One region of the Arthrobacter sp. CJ23 genome, then DNA from elsewhere that is predicted to be linked to it. Evidence: predicted binding sites of a transcription regulator. Region 1 holds the regulator's gene; the other holds the start of a gene.
What was found. The regulator Rex, encoded in region 1, represses fermentation and respiration genes when NADH is low (regulators of the CRP and FNR family bind a similar motif). The targets are predictions, from matches to a motif close to CTTGTGAANNNNTTCACAAG.
Positions count from the first base shown of each region.

Region 1 (11,337 bases):
TGTGTCTTGCTAAGGAGCGCATCGCCGACCAGCCCGGCCCTTACAGCCCCGAGTACGAGTGCAGGCCGTTGAAGAACTGGTTCACGATGGTGAAGTTGAAGATCACGCACAGGTAGCCCACGATCGACAGCCAGGCTGCGCGCGTGCCGGTCCAGCCGCGGGTGGCGCGGGCGTGCAGATAGCCTGCGTAGACCACCCAGATCACGAAGGTCCAGACTTCCTTGGTGTCCCAGCCCCAGAAGCGGCCCCAGGCCTTTTCGGCCCAGATGGCGCCGAACATGAGGGTGAAGGTCCAGCCCACGAAGGCCACGGTGTTGATGCGGTAGGACAAGTTCTCCAGGCTCAGGGCGTTGGGGACCACGCGCATGAAGCCCAGCTTGTCGGCACCGCCGGCGGCCAGGGTCTTCTGCCGGTACGACTGCACCAGCTGCAGCGCGGACATCGCAAACGTCAGCGTGAACAGCGCGGAGGACAGCACAGCGATGGAAACGTGGATGACCAGCCAGTAGCTCTGCAGCGCGGGAACAAGGTGGCCTACGGGGGTCCAGTAGGCCACGGATGCGGCCACGAGCATGATGACGGCCAGCCCCAGCACGAAGGTGCCCAGGAAGCGCAGGTCGCGGCGGATGAGGGCAAGGAGGAAGACGGCCACGGCCACGAACGCGCCGGTGGTGAGGAATTCGTACATGTTGCCCCACGGCACGCGGCCGGCGCCCAGTGCGCGGGTCAGCACACCGGCGCCGTGGATCGCGACACCCAGGACCGTCAGCGCGACCGCCACCCGGGCAGGGACGCGGCGTTCGGCGGCGTACTTCATGTCACCTGACGCGGTGCCTCCCTCAACGGTGAGTCCCGACGTCGGACGCTCGGCCCGGCCTGCCGGCCCGCCGGCGTCGGACCCGCCCAGACGGCCGGCCGCCACCGCAACCTTGGCGCCTGCCGCGGACGCGGCCGCCTTCAGGTCCACGGCCTGCAGGGTCTTGGAGCTCTTGGCGAGGTCCCAGGCGAACGCGATGAACGCCACCGTGTACGTGGCCGCCGCCAGCAGCATGAACAGCTCGCTGTACTGGCCCAGGGTTTCGTTGATGACGGGCATTAGTTGTCCTTCGAGGTTGAGGAAGAGACGGTGGGGGCGTCCGCCTGCTCGGCAAGCTGCCATTCCCGGCTAAAGAGTTCGCGGAGTGCTGCGGCTTCGCCGGCGAGCCGGTGGTCCTCGCCGCGGGCCAGGAGGCCGTATTCCACCATGGTGCGGCCGTCGTGGTGGGTGCCGGTGCGGACCCAGACGCGGCGGCGGTTCAGGTACAGGGAGAGGACCAGGCCGGCCACGGCGAGAAGGCCGAAGACCAGCGCGTAAAGCTGGCCCGGGTTGTGGTGGATGTCCACGCCCACGTACTTCTTGACGCCGTCAAAGCTGATGCTGCCCTTGCCGTCCGGCAGGGTGTACGTCATGCCCGGGGCGAGCGTGATGCCCTTGGTGGGAAGGTCGCGGCCGTTGAGCTGCTTGAGGCCCTTGACGTCCAGTTCGAAGACGTTCTGCGGCACGCCCTTGTCCAGGCCGAGGTCGCCGTAGTACGAGTTGAGGCTCATCTGCGGGTTGATCAGCTCGGGGTCGCCGCTGAAGGAGATGCCGTCGTCCGTGACGAACGCGGTGGGCAGGAAGAAGCCGGCAAAGCCGAGCTGCTCCGGCTTGGCGTCGGGGACCTTGATGACCACGGAGGAGTAGTAGTTGTCGCCCTGCAGCTTCGCCACCACGGGCCCCTGCATGGCGATGTTGCCGGCGCCGTCGCGGACGGTGACCACCGGCGCGTAGCCGTTGCCGGTCAGGTAGATGCTGGTGTCGCCGAGGCTGACGGGATCGTTGACCTTGAGCACCTGCTTCTGGGCGGGCGCGTCCGGGTTGTCCTTGGTGGTGACGTCGGCGGTGAAATCGATCGGCTGGCCGAACTTCTTGGGTGATTCGCGGTCGAACTTGACCTCGAACTTGTCCAGCTGGATGGAGTACGGCTGCAGCCAGCTGCTCTGGAAGTTGGTGCCCGGAGTGAACTGGTCATAGCCCACCAGGGTGTTCACGAAGGTGTCGCCCTCCACCAAGATGCGCTGGCCGCTGTAGCCGAACAGGCCGCCGGCGGCCACGGACACCAGGACGCCGATCAGCGAGGTGTGGAAGACCAGGTTGCCGACTTCCTTGAGGAAGCCGCGCTCCGCACCGAGGTTCGGCATGGCGCCGTCGGCGTCCCGTACTTCCACGCGGTAGCCGCGCTTCCTGAGCAGCCCGGCGGCGTCCGTGATGGCGCGCGACGCCGGGATCCCGGCGTCGGCGGGCAGCACGAGTGTGCCGTACTCGGGGAGCCGGGAGAGCCTTTTGGGGGTGCGCGGCGGCTGGGAGCGCATGGCCTTGTAGTGCGCGATGGCGCGCGGGGTGACGCAGCCGATCAGCGAGACGAACAGCAGGATGTAGATGGCCGAGAACCAGGCCGAGGAGTAGACATCGTACAGCTGCAGTGCATCCAGGATCTTGCCGTAGTCCGGGTGGTCCTTGATGTACTGGGTGACGATCGAGGGGTTGGCCGGGCGCTGCGGGAACAGGGAGCCGGGGACGGCCGCCACGGCCAGCAGGAGCAGCAGGAACAGTGCCGTGCGCATGCTGGTCAGCTGGGTCCAGGCCCAGCGCAGCATGCCCTTGACCCCCAGCATCGGCAGCGCGGCCTCGGCCTTGGCCTCGTCGAGTGCGGGAGCCGCGGACTTGGCGGCGGACTTCTTCTTGGCTTTCACGGGCTCGCTCATCAGATCGGCAACTTCACGTCGGTTTGGAACCAGTACTGCAGCCCGGTCACCCAGGCGCCCCACACCCCGGTGGCCATGAGGATTCCGAGAAGGACCAGGATCCCTCCGCCGATCCGCTGGATGGCCAGGCGGTGGGTGCGGAAGAAGGCCATGACGCCGATTCCGCGCCGGACCGCCAAGGCGATCAGCAGGAACGGGATGCCAAGGCCAAGGCTATAGACAAAGGCCAGGAGTGCGCCCTTGGCCGCGGAGGACCCGCCGGACAGGCTCAGCAGCTGGACCGCGGAATAGGTGGGCCCGATGCACGGCGCCCAGCCGAGCCCGAAGGTGATGCCCAGCAGCGGCGCGCCCCACAGGCCGGCCGGAGGCTTGGCGTGGATCTTGGCGTCGCGCTGCAGCCAGCCGAAGCCGCCCATGAACACCACGCCCATGGCAATGACCAGGACACCCAGCAGCTGCGTGATCCAGGCGTTCTGCGGGCCGGTGATGAGCGTTCCGAGCTGCCCGAAGGCACCGCCCAGCAGCACGAAAATCACCGAAAAACCCAGCACGAACAGGCCGATACCGGCCAGCATGCGGCCGCGCTTCTGCTTCTGGAGGTCGACGCCGGTGAGTCCGGTGACGTAGCCCAGGTACCCCGGGACGAGGGGCAGCACGCACGGCGAGAGGAAGGAGACCAGGCCGGCCAGCAGCGCAACGGGCACGGCAAGGAGCAGCGATCCGTTCAGGATGGTCTCGGCGAAAGGGCTGTTCATGGGGCTGCGGCCTACTCGGCCACGGCAGAGGTGATGAGTGCCTTCAGGGTGCTCTTCTGGATCTCGCCGAGCACGCGGGAAGCCACCTTGCCATCCTTGTCCAGGACCAGCGTGGTGGGGACCGCGCCCGGCGGCACCATGCCGGCGACGGAGAGGAGCACGGCGCCGTTCTTGTCATCGAAGCTCTGGTACCCCACACCGAAGGACTTCTCGAAGGCCTCGGCCGTGGCCTTTTCGTCGCGGAGGTTGACGCCGAAGAACTGGACTCCCTGATCCTTGAACTCCTGGTGCAGCCCTTCGAGGACGGGCGCCTCCACGCGGCACGGTGCGCAGGCGGCAAACCAGAAGTTCAGCACGGTCACCTTGCCCAGCAGGTCCTTGGGTTCGATGGCGGTGCCGTCAAAGAGCGAACCCTTGATGGCGATGGCGGCGCTGCGGTCTGCCTTGGCGAACTCGGTCACGGAGCCGTCTCCGGCCACGTAGTTCTTGTTGTCGCCTGCCTTGGCCTGCTTGGCCAGGGCGTCCTCCTGCGCGCAGGCGGACAGGCCCATGGTCAGCCCGGCCAGCAGCACGCCGCCGGCGGCCAGGACGCCGCGGCGCGAGGCGAGGGGGGTCTTGCCGTCCATGCCTATGCCCCCGGGGTGGTGGCTGCGCCGGGCAGCAGCACCGCGGCCGGCTCGCTGTAGTCGACGCGCACGATCCTGCCGTCGTCGTCGAACACCAGGGAGGTCAGGGATGTGAGCGTGCATTCGCGCTTGCGCGGATCGTGCCACAGGCGGCGGCCTTCGGCGCTCAGCCGGGTGGCCCAGATGGGCAGCTGGTGGCTGACCAGGACGGCTTCCGCGCCGTCGCCGCCCAGGGCGATGGCGCGCAGCCGTGCGTCCTCGACGGCCGCCAGCATGCGGGCGGCCTGGTCCTTGTAGGCTTCGCCCCAGGACGGGCGCAGCGGGTTGCGCAGCTGGAACCAGTGCTTGGGCTTGATGAACTCGCCCATGGTGGCGTGGAGGCCCTGGAAGTGGTTCTCGGCCTCGATGATGCGCGGCTCGGTGTGGATCTCAAGGTTGAGTGCCTCGGCCGTGGGCTGCGCCGTCTCCTGGGCGCGCGTCAGCGGCGAAGCGACCAGGTGCACGATCTTGGCGCCGGCCTGGACGCGGGCGGCAAAGTGGTCGGCAAGCATCTGCGCCATGTCCCGTCCGCGTTCGGACAGGTGGAATTCGGGCAGCCTGCCATAGAGGACGCCATCGGGATTGTGGACCTCGCCATGGCGAAGCAGATGGACAGTTGCTTGGGGCATGTTTACCAGTTTCTCAAAGATGTCGGGTGATCTGAAATCTTCTACAGATTGTAGAACTCGAGATTGTTGCGAAATGTTCCCGCCGCACTGGAATAAAAGATGCATATGCATGTTTATACTTGACACAAGGGTCGGTTGATAGTTCAACTAACAATCAGCAGGCCAGGCAAACGGACCACCTTCCACACGAACCAAGGAGCACCACCATGACTCTCCCCGCCAACGTCACCACCGGCATCTGGACCCTCGACAACTCCCACAGCGAAATCGGGTTCACCGTCCGGCACGCAGGCATCAGCAAGGTCCGTGGCCAGTTCACGCAGGCCGAGGCCACCCTGGAACTGGGCGAATCCCTCGCAGCGTCCAAGGTCAACGCCAGCATCCAGACCGCCAGCTTCGACTCCGGCGACGCCAACCGCGACGGCCACGTCAAGGGCGAAGACTTCTTCGACGTCGAGAAGTTCCCGGAAATCACCTTCGTCTCCCGCCACGTCAAGGCCAACGGCGACAGCTTCGACCTGGTGGGCGATCTCACCATCAAGGGCGTCACCAAGGAGGTCGCCATTGAGACCGAATTCAACGGCGTGGCAGTTGACCCCTTCGGCAACACCCGCGCCGGCGTTTCGGGCGAAACCACCATCAGCCGCAAGGACTTCGGCCTGACCTGGAACGCCGTGCTTGAGGCCGGCGGCGTCCTGGTCAGCGACAAGGTTGTCATCAGCCTCGAGCTCGCGTTCATCGCGCCTGCCGCATAACTCCGCACAGTCCTGGCGCCGGCAGAATACCCGGACCGGCGCCCGCGGCGCCCTTGGACCGTGCATTGCACGGTCCAAGGGCGCCGTTTTGCTGTCCCGGACAATCCGGCAATTCTTTGGACAAACCCCCGCCGGTGGCATCAAATTGGCTGAAAATTTCCTAGGCATCCTTCAACCCCGGGTCTAAAGTGAGTGCCATGAGTAGCCCAAACGAAGTTCCTCAGCCTCAGCAGCCAGGCGCACAGCCACCACAGCCCGGCAATGTCCCTCCTGCGGGTTACCAGCCTCCGCAGGGTTATCAGCCGCCTCAGGGGTACCAGCCTCCTGCTCAGCCGGGCCAGCCCATGCCGGGCTACGGAGTCCCTGCGGGCCCCAACAATGCACCGCCGGCAGGCCTAGGCTATGCCGCCCCGGCCCGCAACGCCTTTGGACTGGATTTCAACAACATCGCCCAGCGGCTCAGGGACACCACCGGTGTGCCGCAGCAGCTGACCATTTCCTACTGGCTGTGGGTCGCAGCTGCGGCCCTTGGAGTCATTGCAAGCATCATCAACATCTTCACTATCCGGAGCATGTTCGGCGAACTGCTGATCGGAGCCGGCATAGCGGGCCTTGTGTTCAGCCTGGTCTTCGCGGCGTTCTATGTATTCATTGCGATCCGGCTGAAGGAAGGCGCCCGCTGGGCTCGCCTGGTGCTGTCGATCCTGGGCGGACTGGCGGCCATTTCGCTGCTGTTCCAGCTCATCACCCTCAACATCAACTTCATCGGATCGGCCGCAGCAGTCGCAGCAGCCGTCCTGATGTGGCTCCCGGAATCGCAGAAGCACTTCGTGTAGTCCCGTCCCACCGCTCTCACCTCTGAAGGCCACGGCAAGCTGCCGTGGCCTTCAGTGCCAATGTCGCCAGGCTCCCTGCCACCACATTTCCTGCGTGTGATCCTCCCTGGCGCCTTGCTGCAGGGGTACGGTGGAATTAAGCCAGGCTGGGGGCAGGGTCGTTTTGCTGCACCCGGCAGCCGCTATCGCAGTCGACCAAGCAAAGGAACGCCATGAGCAACCCTCCTTATCCGCCGTCCAACCCGGGTAACGGAACCAGCCCCGGTAACGGAACCCCCGAAGAGCCGCAGTATGGCGAGCGCGCGCCGCAGTTCGGCCAGCCCGCGCCCCAGTACGGGCAGAACGCCCCGCAGCCGGGCCAGCCCGCCGCACCGCAGTACGGCCAGCAGGCTCCCCAATACGGACAGCAGCCGTCCCCGTACGGGCAGCAGCCTTCGCCCTACGGCCAGCAGCCCTCCCCTTACGCGCAGCAAAACGTGTGGCCGAGCCAGCAGCCGGCGCCCGCCGGAGTGCCGCAGCTGGTCAACATCTCCTTCTGGCTGATCCTTGCTGCCGGGCTGCTGACCTTGGTCGGTATCCCCTTCGCGTCCGCCACCCTGAATTCACCGGAGGGCAGGAGCATGATCGACGAGGCGCTGGCCGCCCAGGGCAGCAATGCCTCCGGCCTGGACGCTGACAGCCTCATCAGCATCGCGGTCACCGTCTTCATTGTCTTCTCGGTGATCTTTGCCGGGCTCTACGCCCTGGTTGCCTTCGGTGTCCGCAAGGGCAAGAACTGGGCACGCATCCTCGGCACGGTCTTCGCCGCAATTTCGCTGCTGGGGCTGAGCCAGCCCGGCGTGGGCACCATCAGCATCCTGCTGGGCATCGCTGCGATCGTGCTGCTGTACTTGCCGGCTTCGGCACCGTACTTCCGCAAGGCCCAGCCCTTCGCGAACCCCTACAACCAGCCGGGGAACCCGTACGGCCGCTAGGCCAGGGACCAGCAAGCGAACGGGCGCGGACCCGGCCGGGGCTAGACTGCCCGGCCCGGTGTCTGCGCCCGTTGTGCGTGGTAGGCGAGGATCTGCAGTTCGGTGGCCATGTCCACCTTGCGCAGGTTGACGTGCGGGGGCACCTGCAGCAGGACCGGGGCGAAGCTGAGGATGCTGCGGATGCCCGCCGCAATTACGCGGTCGCAGACGTCCTGCGCCACAGTGGCCGGCAGGGCCAGCACCACCATATTGGCGCCTGTCCGCTCCAGCACGCGTTCAAGTTCAGCGCTGTCGCTGACGCGCAGCCAGCCGACCTCGTTGCCGATCACCATGGGATCCGCGTCGAAGATCGCCACGACGTCGAAGCCGCGGGATTCGAAACCGCCGTACCGGGCGAGGGCCTTGCCGAGGTTGCCGGCACCGACAATCGCGACCTTCCAGTCGTGTGTCAGGCCGAGGGCCGCGGCGATGTGGCGGCTCAGGTTCTGGACCTCGTAGCCCACCCCGCGCGTGCCGTAGGAGCCCACGTACGAGAGATCCTTGCGGAGCGTGGAGGAACTGACACCGGAGGCCTCGGCCAGAGCCTCTGACGACACCCGTTCCACGCCTTCGGCCAGCAGGGAGTTCAACGCGCGCAGGTAGAGCGTCATCCGGGCCACGGCCGCGGGCGGAATCTGCTTGGCGGCAGATTCTTGATCCCCTGTTGTCGCCTTGGGCGACGGTTCCAGCGCAGTCACGGTCTCTCCATTGCGTCTCTTGGTTGTTCCACTCTATGACTCCGTTGCCGGACGCAACAAAGCGATGACAGAACGTGCAGCCGGCTCAGCCGGCCAGCGCCTTCTGCAGGACCCGCGCCAGCCGGGCCTCGTCGATCTTCCAGAAGTCCCGCTGGACCCCGTCCACCAGCACCACGGGGACTTCTTCCGCGTAGCGCTCCTGCAGGGCGGGGTCGGCGTCGATGGACTGCTCGGTCCAGCCCAGCCCCAGCCCTGAGGTCACGCGTTCGACGGCGTCGCGCGCCGCGGCGCACAGGTGGCAGTCAGATTTGGTAAGAAGTACGACGTCGGGATTCGGCATGCCTCAACGGTAGCGGGAGGCGGGGCGCGCCGTCGACGCGGGGTGGCGGGGCCCGGCCAGCACCGCAAGGCTCCGGCGATTGATTAGACTCAAGGCATGCCCGACGAGAAGAACGCCGCTGCGGCCAAGGCGCCCAACGCACCGCAGCACTACGGCGAAGCCGCATTCTTCGACGTCGACAACACCTTGATGAAGGGCGCCAGCCTCTTCCACGTGGCGCGCAAGATGTACGAACGCAAGGCGTTCACGTTGTCGCAGGCCGCCGGATTCGCGTGGAAGCAGTTCAAGTTCGTGCTGCGCGGCGAGAACATGGACGATGTGCACTCGGTGCGGGATTCCGCCCTGACGCTCGCGGCCGGCATCTCCGTGGCCGATGTCAAGGAACTCGGCGAAGAGGTCTACGACGAAATGATCGAGTCGCGGATCTGGCCGGGCACCAAGGCCCTGGCCGAACAGCACCTGCGGGTCGGCAGGAGGGTGTGGCTGGTGACGGCGACGCCCATTGAAGTGGCCAGCGTCATCGCCACCCGGCTCGGCCTGACGGGCGCGCTCGGCACGGTCGGCGAAATCCACGACGGCAAGTACACCGGCCAACTGGTGGGCGATATCCTCCACGGCCCCGCCAAGGCCGTGGCGGTCAAGCGCGTAGCCGAGGAAGAGGGCCTGGACCTTGACCGCTGCTGGGCGTACAGCGACTCGCACAACGACATCCCGCTGCTGACCCTGGTGGGCCACCCGGTGGTCATCAACCCGGACGCGTCCCTGCGCCGCCATGCCCGGGAGAACAACTGGCCCGTGTACGACTTCCGCTCCGGCCGCCGTGCCGCCACCCTCGGGCTGAAGGCCGCGACCGTTGGCGGTGCCGTGTACGGCCTGTGGCGGGGCTTCTCCAAGTTCCGCGGGCCGCGCGTCTAAATCCACACCCGGCGTCGCGGCTGACTGCCCGACGGCGAAACGCCGCCGTCGGCCCCACCCAGGACGCAAAAATGCCCGCCACCTCGGAAGGTGACGGGCATTCACGCTTTGTGAAGTATCTCTACTTCTTATTGCGGCGCTGGTGACGGGTCTTGCGAAGCAGCTTGCGGTGCTTCTTCTTGGCCATACGCTTGCGGCGCTTCTTAATAACTGAACCCACGAAAGTTCCTTACCAAACTAGATGAAGATCCTGTCCGCTGGGTGAGGCCTTGAGCTGAGCAACAGACTCGTCAACTGACAGATTCTTACAATGACGTAAAACGTTCCTTAACAGGGTACCGCCTATCCGGGGCACCCAATGACCGCCGTCCGCTCAACGGACCACAGCAGGCCTCAGGCCGACTCGGATTGTCCGTCCACGATGGCACTCTTGAGATACTGCGCCACAGCTTCTTCGGGAACGCGGAAGGACCGGCCAAACCTGACGGCAGGCATTTCCCCGGAATGGACCAAGCGGTACACGGTCATTTTGGAAACACGCAGGACCTCGGCTACTTCTGCCACGGTCATGAAGCGTGCGTTCGAGAAGTTAGCCCCTGAAGACATTTCTCTTATTCCTTTGCTCTCAGCTCGCGACAGTGACGCCACGAAATTGCCTGGGTCCGTCGATGCTGAGCCATCAATCTAACCATCTGCTAGATACTCTAGGTGCTGATGGTGCCGCTGTGAAAGTGTCTGGGCCAAATCCGCGTTCCCGGGAGGGGCCTAGGCGGCCGTAGCCAGCCGGCGCTTCCGGGCAGAGGCGGCGAGCTGGTCCAGCACGGACACCGTGACGTCCCATTCCATGCAGGCATCGGTGACGCTCTGGCCGTAGACGAGCTCGGCGGAACCGGAGAGCTGTTCCGAGACGTCCAAGTTCTGGGCGCCGCCCACGAGGAAGCTTTCGAGCATGACGCCTGCGATCGGGGAGGACTCCCCGGCCTCAAGCTGCGCACCGATTTCGAGGGCCACCTCGGCCTGTCGGTGGTGGCTCTTGCCGCTGTTGGCATGGCTGGCGTCCACGATCAGGCGCGGGTTCAGGCCCTTGGCCGAGAGGCGCCCGGAGGCCGCTGCGACGTCGTCGGCAGAGTAGTTGGGTCCCTTGCGTCCGCCGCGCAGGATGACGTGGGTGTCCGGGTTTCCGGCGGTGGCCACCAGGGCCGCACGGCCATCGCCGTCGATCCCGAGGAAGGCCTGCTGCGCTGCAGCGGCACCGCAGGCGTCGATCGCGACCTGTAGGTCGCCGTCGGTCCCGTTCTTGAAGCCGATCGGCATGGACAGCCCGGACGCGAGCTGGCGATGGATCTGGCTTTCGGTGGTGCGGGCACCGATGGCGCCCCAGGAGACGAGGTCGGCCATGTACTGGGGGCTGATCGGCTCGAGGAATTCGGTGGCGGTGGGCAGGCCCAGGGCAGTCACCTGGTGCAGGAAGCCGCGGGCGGCGCGCAGGCCGGCGGCGATGTCGTGGCTGCCGTCCAGGTGGGGATCGTTGATGAGGCCCTTCCAGCCGACGGTGGTGCGCGGTTTTTCGAAGTACGCCCGCATGACCACCAGCAGGTCTTCCTTGTGCTTTTCGGCCTGGCTGACCAGGCGGCGGGCGTATTCGAGCCCCGCCTTGGGATCGTGGATGGAGCACGGTCCCACGATCACCAGGAGGCGGTCATCCACGCCGTCCATGATGGCGCGGACTTCGTCGCGGCCACGTTCGACGACGGCTGCGGTCTTCTCGTTCAGCGGCAGCTCGGCGATCACTTCCTGCGGGGCGGGAAGGGGCTCGAAGCGGCCGACGCGCAGGTTCGACGTCGACGGCTGGCTGGCGCCGCCGCTCAGGGCGCTGCCTTCGGTTTCGGTGGTTTCTGCGGCGATGCTGGTCATGATGGGTCCTGTTCCGGATGTGGAGCGGGTCCC
Region 1 is NZ_CP102950.1:3,673,387-3,684,723, forward strand. It holds gene ccsB (c-type cytochrome biogenesis protein CcsB) at 41-1,096, opposite strand; gene NVV90_RS16530 (cytochrome c biogenesis protein ResB) at 1,096-2,784, opposite strand; gene NVV90_RS16535 (cytochrome c biogenesis CcdA family protein) at 2,784-3,539, opposite strand; gene NVV90_RS16540 (TlpA disulfide reductase family protein) at 3,551-4,165, opposite strand; gene NVV90_RS16545 (histidine phosphatase family protein) at 4,168-4,833, opposite strand; gene NVV90_RS16550 (YceI family protein) at 5,040-5,588, shown strand; gene NVV90_RS16555 (hypothetical protein) at 5,933-6,424, shown strand; gene NVV90_RS16560 (hypothetical protein) at 6,637-7,398, shown strand; gene NVV90_RS16565 (redox-sensing transcriptional repressor Rex) at 7,440-8,135, opposite strand; gene NVV90_RS16570 (glutaredoxin family protein) at 8,221-8,475, opposite strand; gene NVV90_RS16575 (HAD family phosphatase) at 8,572-9,390, shown strand; gene NVV90_RS16580 (30S ribosomal protein bS22) at 9,512-9,610, opposite strand; gene NVV90_RS16585 (helix-turn-helix domain-containing protein) at 9,784-9,996, opposite strand; gene NVV90_RS16590 (3-deoxy-7-phosphoheptulonate synthase) at 10,156-11,304, opposite strand.

Region 2 (11,337 bases), 1.6 Mb from region 1:
CCATGTGTTCCCGCCCGGTGACGGCCAGGCCGAGGAGGTCAGCCGCATCGAGACCATCCATGACGACTTCGGCGTGCCCGCGCTGCTGATGGTCACAACGGCCGACGGCGGCCTGCTGCGGATTGCTGTGGGGTCCAGTGTCCCGGTGGGCAGCGCCCCCGCCACCGACGCCCTCCCGCCTTTGGTTCCGTTTCCGGGCAGCGCTCCTGCAGATCCTGCCGACGGCTCCCCTGCGGGGTCCGCTGAGGGGTCCGCGGAGGGCTCCTCCGACGCCGAGACCCCCGACGGCGGGTCCCCGGACGGCGGTTCCCCGGCGGAAGCCGGCGGGGAAGCGGAAGCCGTTGCCGCCGTCGTCGTTCCTCCCCTGCCCGCGGGGCTGCCCGCGTTCCTTGCGCCCAGCGCCGCCGAGCTGGCGCTGATCCCGGAGCCGGCCGGCACCCCCGAATCCGTGGTGGCGGCTGCCGCGGCCGAGCACCTGGGCAACAACGGCGTGCAGGTCCTCAGTGAACGCCTGGTCAAGGGCATCAACACGAAGTCCGGTAGCTGCCTGCGGGATCTGAGCGATCTCGCCCACGATCTCTGCATCATCCTGCGCGATCCGGACCATGCCCTGGCAATCGCGGACCTGCTCAATGTGCTGCCCTTCGACGGCAACAACGATCGCTGGACGTCCATCGAGCGGGCGCTGGCGCTCTCCAGCTTCATCTGCCGGGAGGCCGGCCTGGACGAGCGGGCCGCGGTGTACGAGAAGCTGCTCCGCGCCCCGGAGTCCCAGGAAACGGATCCGTTCAAGGCCCGCATCAACGCCAAGGTCAGCCAGCGCAAGCTGAACGAACCCAATCTCTACGACAAAGAGATCTTCCGTTCCATCGACAACTCCAACCACGACGCCGAGCGTGAATGGCGCTACCTGCGCCTGGAATCCTTGCTGTTCCTGCGGGCACACGGCGGTTCGGAGACCATTGGCGTGGAGGAGCTCCAGCGGCGCATCGCCAACGAGCTTGAGGCCGTCCGGGCGTAGCGGCCTCCCTATGCCTTGCAACGGCTAAATTCAAGGCCTGTTGCGTCGGGCTGAACGGCGGTAGATTCGGGCACATGACGAACAATCTGAGCGTTGTGGTGAATGCCGACGCGCAGCAAGTTTGGACGATGCTGCGCGAACCGTCGCTGGTGGCCCAATGGCATGGCTGGGAAGCCGAGGACCTCCACGACGAAATCAACGAGATCTACTTCAACACCAACGTGGTTGAGGGGCCCGGGCATACCAGCCTGACGGTGAACGACGGTGACGTGTTCGATCTGAGCCCCGTCACCGGCGGAACCGAAGTCAAGGTGACCAGGGCCGCGCTGGACCACAATTCCGAGTGGGCCGCCTGGGACGAGGACATCACCCAGGGCTGGCTGACGTTCCTGCACCAGCTGCGTTTCGCGCTGGAACGGCACCCGCACGGCCACCGGCGCACACACTTCCTCTCGCTTCCGGGCACCGGGGAGTCTGCCATCCGGAAGCTGGGACTGGCGGACGTTCCCGCGCCCGGCGAGGAATACGCGCTTAAGCTTGCCACCGGCGAGGAGATCTCGGGCCGGGTCTGGTTCCGAAGCAACCACCAGGTAGGGCTCACGGTCCACAGCTACGCCGAGCACGGCGACGGGCTGTTGATCGTGGCGGAGCAGCTTCCCATCCCGGAAAAAAGGCCCGACGGCGGCGCCATGGTGATCGCTTCAACGTACGATTTGGGGGCGCACAGCCTGGATGCCATCCGCCAGCAGTGGGACGGCTGGCGGGCTGAGAACTACCCCACATCGGTGGCGGCGCACTGAGGATCCGCACCCCATAGCTGGCACACTGGAACCGTGCCAGCCGATTCCGCCATGCCCCAAGCCCAGCCCGACGCCCGCCCTGCGGGCTTTCCTGCCGTAGATGCCTCGCGCGCCGAGCTGGCCGGCCTTGCCGGGCGGCAGTCGGAGTTTTCCTTCCGGGTGGGGGCCCGGCTCAACGAGACGTGCGCGCCGTCGGGCCAACAGACAGACGCCAACGGCGGCGCTTTCCTGGGCCGCACCGGCACCATCACCACGCCGCACGGAACCGTCCAGACGCCCGCGTTCATCGCCGTCGGGACCAAGGCCACCGTCAAGGCCGTGCTGCCCGAATCCGTCGCCGAGCTGGGGGCGCAGGCAGTCTTGGCCAACGCCTACCACCTGTACCTGCAGCCCGGGCCGGAAATCCTCGACGCCGCCGGCGGGCTGGGTGCCTTCATGAACTGGAGCGGGCCCACCTTCACCGATTCCGGCGGATTCCAGGTGATGAGCCTGGGCTCGGGGTTCAAGAAGGTCATCGACATGAAGTCGGTGGACGCCTCCGGGCCGGACGACGCCGTGGCGCCGGGCAAGGAGCGGCTGGCGCATGTGGACGAGGACGGCGTCTGGTTCAAGAGCCATCTGAACGGGGACCGGCACCGCTTCTCGCCCGAGATCTCCATGCAGGTGCAGCACCAGATCGGCGCGGACATCATGTTCGCCTTCGACGAGCTGACCACCCTGCAGAACTCCCGCGCGTACCAGGAGGAATCGCTGGAACGCACGCGGCGGTGGGCCGAGCGGTGCATCGCGGAGCACGCGCTCTTGACTGAATCGCGGGTGGGAAAGCCTTATCAGGCGCTCTTTGGCGTGATCCAGGGCGCCCAGTACGAGGACCTGCGGCGCAAGGCGTGCAGCGACCTCGGTGCCATGCCGTTCGACGGATTCGGCATCGGCGGGGCGCTGGAGAAGGAGAACCTGGGCACCATCGTGCGCTGGTGCAACGAGGAGCTGCCCGAGGACAAGCCACGGCACCTGCTGGGCATCTCGGAGCCGGACGACATCTTCACGGCGATCGAAAACGGCGCCGACACCTTCGACTGTGTCTCCCCCACCCGGGTGGCCCGGAACTCCGCGTTCTACACGCCTTTTGGCAGGTTTAACCTGTCCGGTGCCCGCTACAAGGCGGACTTCGGCCCCCTGCAGGACGGCTGCGACTGCTACGCCTGCACCAACTATTCGCGGGCGTACATCCACCACCTGTACAAGGCTCATGAAATGGTCTCGGCTACGCTCATCTCCATCCACAACGAGCGCTTCGTGGTGAAGATGGTGGACGACGCCCGCCTGGCCATCGAGTCCGGCGACTTCTTCGAGTTCAAGGCCGAGACCCTGGGTCGGTACTACTCCTAGGCCCCTACGGCGTGACGGCCCCGTAGCTCGGTTCGCGCTTCTTGATCCAACCCACCACCAGCACGGTGACCGGAACGAACAGGAACTCGACGGCGGTCTTGTAGACGAAGCCCACCAGGACGTAGTTGGCGAACATGCCGAAGTCTGTGATGCCAATGACCGAGGCCGCGATGCTGCAGAAGATCAGGGTGTCCACGAATTCGCCCACCACGGATGAGCTCATCAGGCGTGCCCAGAGTGTCTTCTCGCCGGTGCGGGCCTTCATCTTCACAAGGATCCACGAGTTGATGGTCTGCCCGGCCAGGAACGCCAGCAGCGAGGCCAGGACGATCAGCGGAACCGGTCCCAGTGCCCCCTCAATGGCGGCCTGCTTGGTGGTGCCGTACTCGTCGTTGAAGCCGGGCAGCATGATGATGATCCAGTAGCAGAGCGAGGCGAACACCGAGAGCGCGAACGAGGTGATGATGGCCTTGCGTGCCACCTTGAAGCCGTACACCTCGCTCAGGACGTCGCCCAGGATGTAGGCCAGCGGGAAGAGGAAGAATCCGCCGTCGGTGATGATGGGCCCCAGCACAACACCCTTTGAGGCGCCGATGTTGGAGAGGATCAGCACCACGGCCATCACGGCCAGCATGATCCCGAAGTACGGCGAACCGATCGAGGCAAAGCGGGGAGCGGGCTTGCTCAGGGTACTGGAGCCGGTGGGCGAGGGCATGGGAATTCCGTCCTTAGTGGTTCGCGCAGGCGTCCGGAATTTGTCGCGTCGCCCCGCTGTATTAGCACTGGTTTGCGGTCCGGCCGGAGTGCGCCCGGAACCACCACCATTGTCCCATCCCCTGCTCCCGTTCACGGGGAAATGCCCCGCCCCCAAATATTTTGAACATGTTCAGAAAGCGTGTCATACTCGTTCTTGAACACGTTCAAAAAATCGAAGCAAGCAATCGAAACAAGGGAACCCATGGCTGCCAAGAGTGAACAGACCCGCCGGCTCGTGGCCGACGTCGCGCTCAAGATGTTCCGCGAGATCGGCTTCGAGAAGACCACCATGCGCGCCATCGCCCAGGAAGCCGGCGTCTCCGTGGGCAACGCCTACTACTACTTTGCGTCCAAGGACGAGCTCGTACAGGAGCTGTACCTGCAGGTCCAGGCAGAACACGCAGCCGCGGCGTCTGAGTCCCTGGCCGGCGCCAAGGACCTCTCCGCACGCCTCAAGGCCGTGCTGCACTCGGGCTTCGACGTCATGGCGGCGTACCACCAGTTCGGCGCCGACTTCATCGCCACGGCCATCCGCCCCACGTCGCCAGTCAACCCCTTCGGCGAGGACTCCACCGCCGCCCGGGAGGCATCGCTCGCGATCTTCCGCGACGCCGTCGAGGGCTCGGTGCCCGCCGCCCCCAAGAAGCTCCGCGGCGAACTCCCGGAACTGCTGTGGCTGGCGTACATGGGTATCGCGCTGTTCTGGGTCTACGACAAATCCGAGAGCCAGCGCCGCACGCGCAGCCTGATCGACGGCGTGGTGCCGCTCATCGCCCGCGGCCTGTCGCTGGCGAAGATGCCGGGCGTCGGCAGGGTGTTCGACGACATCCTGGCCCTGGTCCGGAGCGTCAGGGGCTGACGGTGGAGCCGCGGGAAGGGGGACGCATGGCAACCGTGGTGCTCGCCGGGGCGTCCGGGTTCATCGGCAGGTATTTTCAACACCGCTTTGCGGCAGAAGGCTGGGTGGTGAGGAGCGTCGGGCGGGCGGCCGGCAACGACGCTGTGTGGGACGACGACGGCGGCATCACCCGGGCGCTGGACGGCGCCGAACTGCTGGTGAACCTCGCCGGACGGTCCGTCGGCTGCCGCTACAACGCCCGGAACCGGGCCGAAATCCTGAGTTCCAGGGTGGAAAGCACGGCCGCCCTGGGCCGCGCGATCGCCCGCTGCGCCGCTCCCCCGCGGACGTGGATCAACGCCAGTACCGGCACCATCTACCGGCACGCCGAGGACCGGCCCCAGTCAGAGCTCGACGGCGAGATCGGCACCGGCTTCTCGGTGGGCGTCGCGCGCTCCTGGGAGGAGACGCTCAGGGCCGCGCATACGCCGGAAACCCGCAAGATCCCGCTTCGGATCGCCATCGTGCTGGGACCGGGAGGCGGCGTCATGCGGCCGTTCCGGAACCTGGCGCGGCTCGGCCTCGGCGGGCCGATGGGCCCGGGCACGCAGAAGTTCAGCTGGATCCACGTGGAAGACCTGTTCCGCACGGTCCTGTTCCTGCACGCCCGTGCGGACATTACCGGGCCTGTGAACGCCGCGGCGCCCTTCGCCGTGGACAACCGCGAGCTGATGGACCTCGTCCGCCGCAGCCAGGGCGTCCCGCTCGGATTGCCGTTGCCGCGGTGGCTCCTCGAAGTCGGCGCCGTCCTCATCCGGACCGAAACGGAACTCGTCCTGAAGAGCCGCTGGGTGGAGCCCCGCAAGCTCCTCGATGCCGGCTTCGCCTTCAAGCACCCGGCACTGGAGGGGGCACTCAACAACATCAGCAAGGGGGAAGAATGAGCAGCAACGTGGTGCCGGATGACGAAGAAGCAGGATGGGAAGACCTCCCCAAGCCCGCAGGGAAGAAGGAATGGCGCTATGGACCCAAGGACCGGGTCGTCCTGAGCGCACGCGCGCTCCTGCTCGGAGCAGCCGTGGCACATGTCGTTTTCGTCATCGCACTGTCCGCCACCACCGGCATGGCAGGGCAGTGGTTCCTGATCTTACTGGTCTATTCCGCTTTGCCAGTCTGGATCGTCGCCATCGCGGCGGCGATGGCGTTGGGGGCCGCGCTGCGCCGAGTTCGGAACCAGTGGATCCACGTTGCCGCGTTCTTCCTGGCCGCGGCGTTCATGTGCGTACCCTTCGGCGGATTCACGACTCCCTACGGAATCGCTTTTTCGTTGTCGGTAGCCCTTGCCGCCGGAATTGCCCGCCTCGCCGTCTGGAGGCTCGTACGCATCAACGACCCTCTCCCACCTTTGGCCTCCTGACCGCCAACACTCTCTCACTTTTGGCCCAAAATCCGGCAACGCTCCTGCACGTGGTGAGAGAGCGCTGCGCCAAAACGCTCCAAAAGTGAGAGAGCGTCGGGGACGACGACGGCGGGTGCCCGGCTCGCGTGAGCCGGGCACCCGCCGTCGTACATCGCCTGGAAGCGTTAGGCGCTGACGAGGTCCTTCTTGTCGTCGTCGCTGTCCCGGACGTCGCTGCCGCGGACGTTGGCGGGGCCGAAGGCGTTGCCCTGCTCGGCGTCCAGGTGCGTGGACTTCTTGTTCTTCAGGGCGAAGATGTAGACCAGCAGCGAGATGGCGATGCCCACCGTGATGTACGTGAACAGGACCTCCACCTGCCCGGCCTTCTGGAGCGCGGCACCCACCAGCGGCGTGGTGCCGCCGAAGAGCGAGTTGGCGATGGCGTAGCCCAGTCCGACGCCGAGGGCGCGGATGGAGGCGGGGAACAATTCGGCCTTCACCAAGGCGTTGATAGAGGTGTACCCGCCCACAATCAGCAGCCCGCCCATCATGAGCAGGAAGGCCATGAACGGGTCCTTGGTGCCGGCAAGGGTGGACAGCAGCGGCCAGGTGCACAGCACTCCGGTGATGCCGAACCAGAGCAGGAGCGGCTTGCGGCCCACGCGGTCCGAGATCATCCCGTAGACAGGCTGCAGCAGCATGAAGATGAACAGCGCCCAGAAGCTGATGACCGAGGTCTGCTCCTTGGGGATTCCGCTGGTGTTCTGCATGAAGGACAGCGTGAAGTTGGTGTACGTGTAGAAGGCCATGGTGCCGCCCAGGGTGACGCCGATGCAGATCAGCAGCGCCTTCCAGTGCTTGGTGAAGAGGAGCTTCAGGGTGCCCGGCTGGGCTTCGCCCGCCACGCGGACGTGGGCAGCCGCGGTCTGCTCTGCGGAGATGGTCTCCTCCATGGAGCGCCGGAGCCACAGGACCACAAGGGCTGCCACGCCGCCGATGGCGAACGGAATACGCCAGCCCCATTCACCCAGGGCTTCCTTGCCCAGCAGGTTTTCGAGGATCACCAGGGTCAGCAGTGCCAGCATCTGTCCGCCGATCAGCGTGACGTACTGGAAGCTGGAGAAGAAGCCGCGGCGCTTGGCTGTGGCCGCCTCGGACATGTAGGTGGCACTGGTGCCGTATTCGCCGCCCACCGAGAAGCCCTGGAGCAGCCGGATCAGCACCAGCAGGATCAGCGCCCAGGTCCCGATGACGTCCTTGGTGGGGAGCAAGGCAATGGCGAAGGAGCCGGCGGACATCATGGTCACGCTGAGGGTCAGTGCCGCCCTCCGGCCGTTCCGGTCCGCGTAGCGGCCGAAGAACCAGCTGCCGATGGGGCGCATCAGGAACGTCACGGCGAACACAGCCATGGCTTCCAGGTTGCTCTGCAGGGGGTCCGCGGAACTGAAAAAATGGGACGCGAAATACGCCGAAAACGCGGTGTAAATGTAGACGTCAAACCACTCCACGAGGTTGCCCGCGGAGCCCTTGAGGATGTTGCCCACGGCTTTGCGGGTCTGGGCCGCCTCGCTTTGGGGCGCAGCTTGCTGGGTGCTCATCTATGAACCTTCCTGGACGGCGCCTGCACCGGCAGCCGTGTCTTGCATGAGTTTGTTCTGTCCATGAAGCTGTTGCTCATGGCGTCCTTGCGCATGGCTCTTCTCGACAATGAAAGGTCCTCCTGAAGAAGAGGACGTATTCCAAGCTAGGCGTGATTCAGGGCACAACCACCATGAAAAGCGGATTCCTAACACTTCCTTAGGAATCCGGATTCACGCCGATCAGTCCTTCCCTGCACCGCCCGCCGCGCCCACTGCGGCACCCGGCAGAAAGCAAAAGCACGGCGAAAGGGGTAATCTCCAAGACGGGCCACGGGTGCCCATCCAGCGGAAAAGGGACCAGGCAATGCAAGTGCTCATCGTCGAGGACGACGACGCCATGGCGTCGGCCCTTGGCGCGGCCGTGGCTTCCGCGGGGCACAAGGCAACGCGCGTGTCGCGCGGCGAAGATGCGCTCCTGGCCCACCGGAAAGCCGAAGTCATCCTGCTCGATCTGGGCCTTCCCGATCTCGATGGCCTGGAGGTCCTGCGGAAGCTGCGCCAGGTCACCCAGGTTCCCATCCTGATCCTGACCGCCCGCGACGACGAACGCAGTGTGGTCCTGGGCCTGCGCTCGGGCGCCGATGACTACCTCGTCAAACCGGTCAAGCTCGTTGAACTGCTGGCCCGGATCGAGGCCGTGACCAGGCGCGCCGGCCGTCCCGGAGTCGGCAAACCCCAGAACATCGTCCTGGGAGAGCTCGACGTCGACCTCGACCGCCGGGTGGCGACCGTCGGTTCCCGGGTGCTGCCGTTGACAGCCACGGAGTTCGATTTGCTCGCCTTGCTTGCCCGGAATGCCGGTTCAGTGGTTACCCGGGAACAGATCCTGGACGCCCTGTGGGGAGACGCTTTCCTCGCGAGTTCAAGATCCCTGGACGTGCACCTGACCGGGCTGCGGTCCAAGCTCCAGCTGCCCGGTTTCATCATCAATGTCCGTGGAGTGGGCTACCGCGTGGAGGCGGATCCGGCGTGAAAGTCCGGGTCCTGGCCGTCCTGAGCCTGCTGTCGGTGGTCATCGTGATCGCCGTCTCCAGCATCATCCTGACGTCCGCCGGGCGCGAGCTCACGCAGGAGATCCAGATCAACCGGGCAGCGGCGCTCAACCGCTTTGCGCAGATGGCCTACGACGTAGCCCTGGACAACGACTCCACGCAGCTGCAGCGGGAAATGGATGCCTATTCGGGGCTCTACGGCGAGGGAATCCTGGTCCGCCTGCAGCAAGGAACGCTGCGCTCCGGCGGCCTCAGCGAAGACCGCGCCGATGTCCGCGAGGCGCTGTCCCGGGCGGGCCTGAACCTCAGCGACACCACCATCCCGGCCCTGCAGCCCTTGGGGACCGGCACCGAGGTGATCTCCCGGCCGTTCGGAACCGCCAACCAGGTGCTGGGCGAGGCCGTCCTTGAGGTCGATCCGGAGGCCGCCCGGCAGAAACTGCGTGAACGCTGGCTCGGGGTCATAGTCGCCGCACTCGCGCTCGGAACGCTGCTTCTTCTCGCTGCCGCACGCGTCACTGCCTGGGTGTTGCGCCCTGTCCACCGGCTGAACGCGGCCGTCACGGAGCTCGAAACCACCGGCAGGACCAGCCGGCTTCCGGAGGACGGCCCGCCCGAATTGCGGCAACTGAGCCGCTCCTTCACTGCCATGGCGCAGACCGTCAGCGAGAGCATCGACTCTCAGCGGCGGCTGATCGCGGACACCTCGCACCAATTGCGCAACCCCGTGGGCGCCCTGAGGCTGAGGATCGACCTGCTGCAGCTGGAACTGCAAACGGGCAGCCAAAAGGCAGCCGCGGCGGGCGTCGTCGCCGAGCTGGAGCGCGTGGAGGAGATGCTCGACGGCGTGCTGAAGCTGGCGACGGCGGAACACCGCGCCTTTGAGGGCTCGGCGCGAGCCCACCGTTGGGAGGGCAAGGACGGGGCAGACGGCACTGGCGGGCCGGAGAGCGACGAAGGCAAGCGCCCGGCCATCATCGATCCGTTCCCGGTGCTCCAGGAGGAAGTGGACCGGGCGGCTCCTGCCGCCCGCACCGCAGGGGCGGAACTCGTGCTGGAGACGCCCACCTCGCCGCTGCAGCTGGCCTGCAACGCCGAGGAACTGGCCCACATGGTGGGCGAACTGCTCACCAACGCGATCAAGTACGCCCCCGCCGCCCGCATCACGGTTGCCGGCCGCCCCCGCCCGGGAGGGGTTGCGATCGAAGTGTCCGACGACGGCCCCGGGCTTTCGCCCGAACAGCGGGCCGCGTCCACCACCAGATTCTGGCGGGCACCGCAGCACAGCACAATCCGCGGCAACGGCCTGGGCATGACCATCGTGGACCGCCTGGCCGAGGCCAACGGAGCCCGGCTGGTCCTGTCGGAACGCCCTCCCCACGGGCTGGCCGCCCGACTCGAGTTCCCGGCCCCGCCGGCCCAACATCATCCAGCCGAACCGCCGCCGGGCATGCCGCCGTCGGGAGCCTCGGATGCCTGAGCGAAACGCCCTGCCGCCCCGCCGCGCGGCCGTCAAGGCCGGGCTGTCCATGGGCTTGGCAGCCCTCCTCCTGCCTGCCGCAGCGGCCTGCACGTCGAACGAACGGCCCTCGCGTCTGACGGTGGCCGGCGGCGAGCCCGGCGGTTTCTACCTGGAGTTTGCCACGCTGCTGGCGGAGCTGCTGCAGCGTCAGGGCGTGGCCGATGCCGCGGTGCCGCTGAGCACTGGCGGGAGTCTCGATAACATCGGACGGGTGTTGTCCGGCGAGGCGACGTTCGCCGTCGCGCTGGCCGATGCGGCGGCACAACTGGCAACAACTCAGCTCACCGGCACCGGCAGCTTGACGGCTCTCGGCAAGGTGTATCAGAACTATGTCCACTGCATCGTCCGGGAGGACAGCGGCATCCGGAGCTTCGCGGACCTGGCGGGCAAGACCGCCGCCGTCGGCGAGCTTGGCTCGGGAACATCGCTCACTGCTCCACGGATTATCGTGGCATCCGGCTTGTCCTCCACAGAGCCGGGCACGGGCGCAAGCAAAGGGATCAAGCAGGTGAACCTCGGGCTGAACCAGGGGCTCGGGGCCCTCCGGGACCGGTCCGTGGATGCCCTGTTCTGGTCCGGCGGCGTGCCCACAGCCGCCATCGCGTCCACGGCCGAGGAAGTTGGCCTCCGGCTCATCGACCTCGCCGAGCACATCCACACCATGCGCGAACAACACGGCGTGTTCTACGATCGCGTGTTGATTCCGGCGAACAGCTATGGAAATGCCCCGGCCGTGTGGACGGTGGGTGTGGCCAACCTGCTCCTCTGCCGCGGCGACCTGGCCGAGCACATCGTCAGACGGACCGTGGAGCTCATGGTCGAAAAGGCCGAGGAACTGGTCCCGAAGTCCAGCACCGGCGTGCAGTTCCTGAGCCCGGAAACTCTCATCAACACGGCCGGCGTGCCCCTACACCCCGCCGCCGCAGCCGCGTACCGGGCACTCCACGGCTGAGAAGGGGTACCGCCGGGGCAAGTGGCAA
Region 2 is NZ_CP102950.1:665,274-676,610, reverse strand. It holds gene NVV90_RS03050 (DUF6707 family protein) at 1-1,021, shown strand, start outside; gene NVV90_RS03045 (SRPBCC domain-containing protein) at 1,096-1,821, shown strand; gene tgt (tRNA guanosine(34) transglycosylase Tgt) at 1,873-3,210, shown strand; gene NVV90_RS03035 (queuosine precursor transporter) at 3,215-3,925, opposite strand; gene NVV90_RS03030 (TetR/AcrR family transcriptional regulator) at 4,169-4,825, shown strand; gene NVV90_RS03025 (TIGR01777 family oxidoreductase) at 4,852-5,748, shown strand; gene NVV90_RS03020 (hypothetical protein) at 5,745-6,221, shown strand; gene NVV90_RS03015 (MFS transporter) at 6,389-7,801, opposite strand; gene NVV90_RS03010 (response regulator transcription factor) at 8,148-8,816, shown strand; gene NVV90_RS03005 (HAMP domain-containing sensor histidine kinase) at 8,813-10,315, shown strand; gene NVV90_RS03000 (TAXI family TRAP transporter solute-binding subunit) at 10,308-11,309, shown strand.
Region 2: NVV90_RS03035 (queuosine precursor transporter) is a predicted target of Rex. The motif match lies at 4,084-4,103, and genes of this name have one in related genera.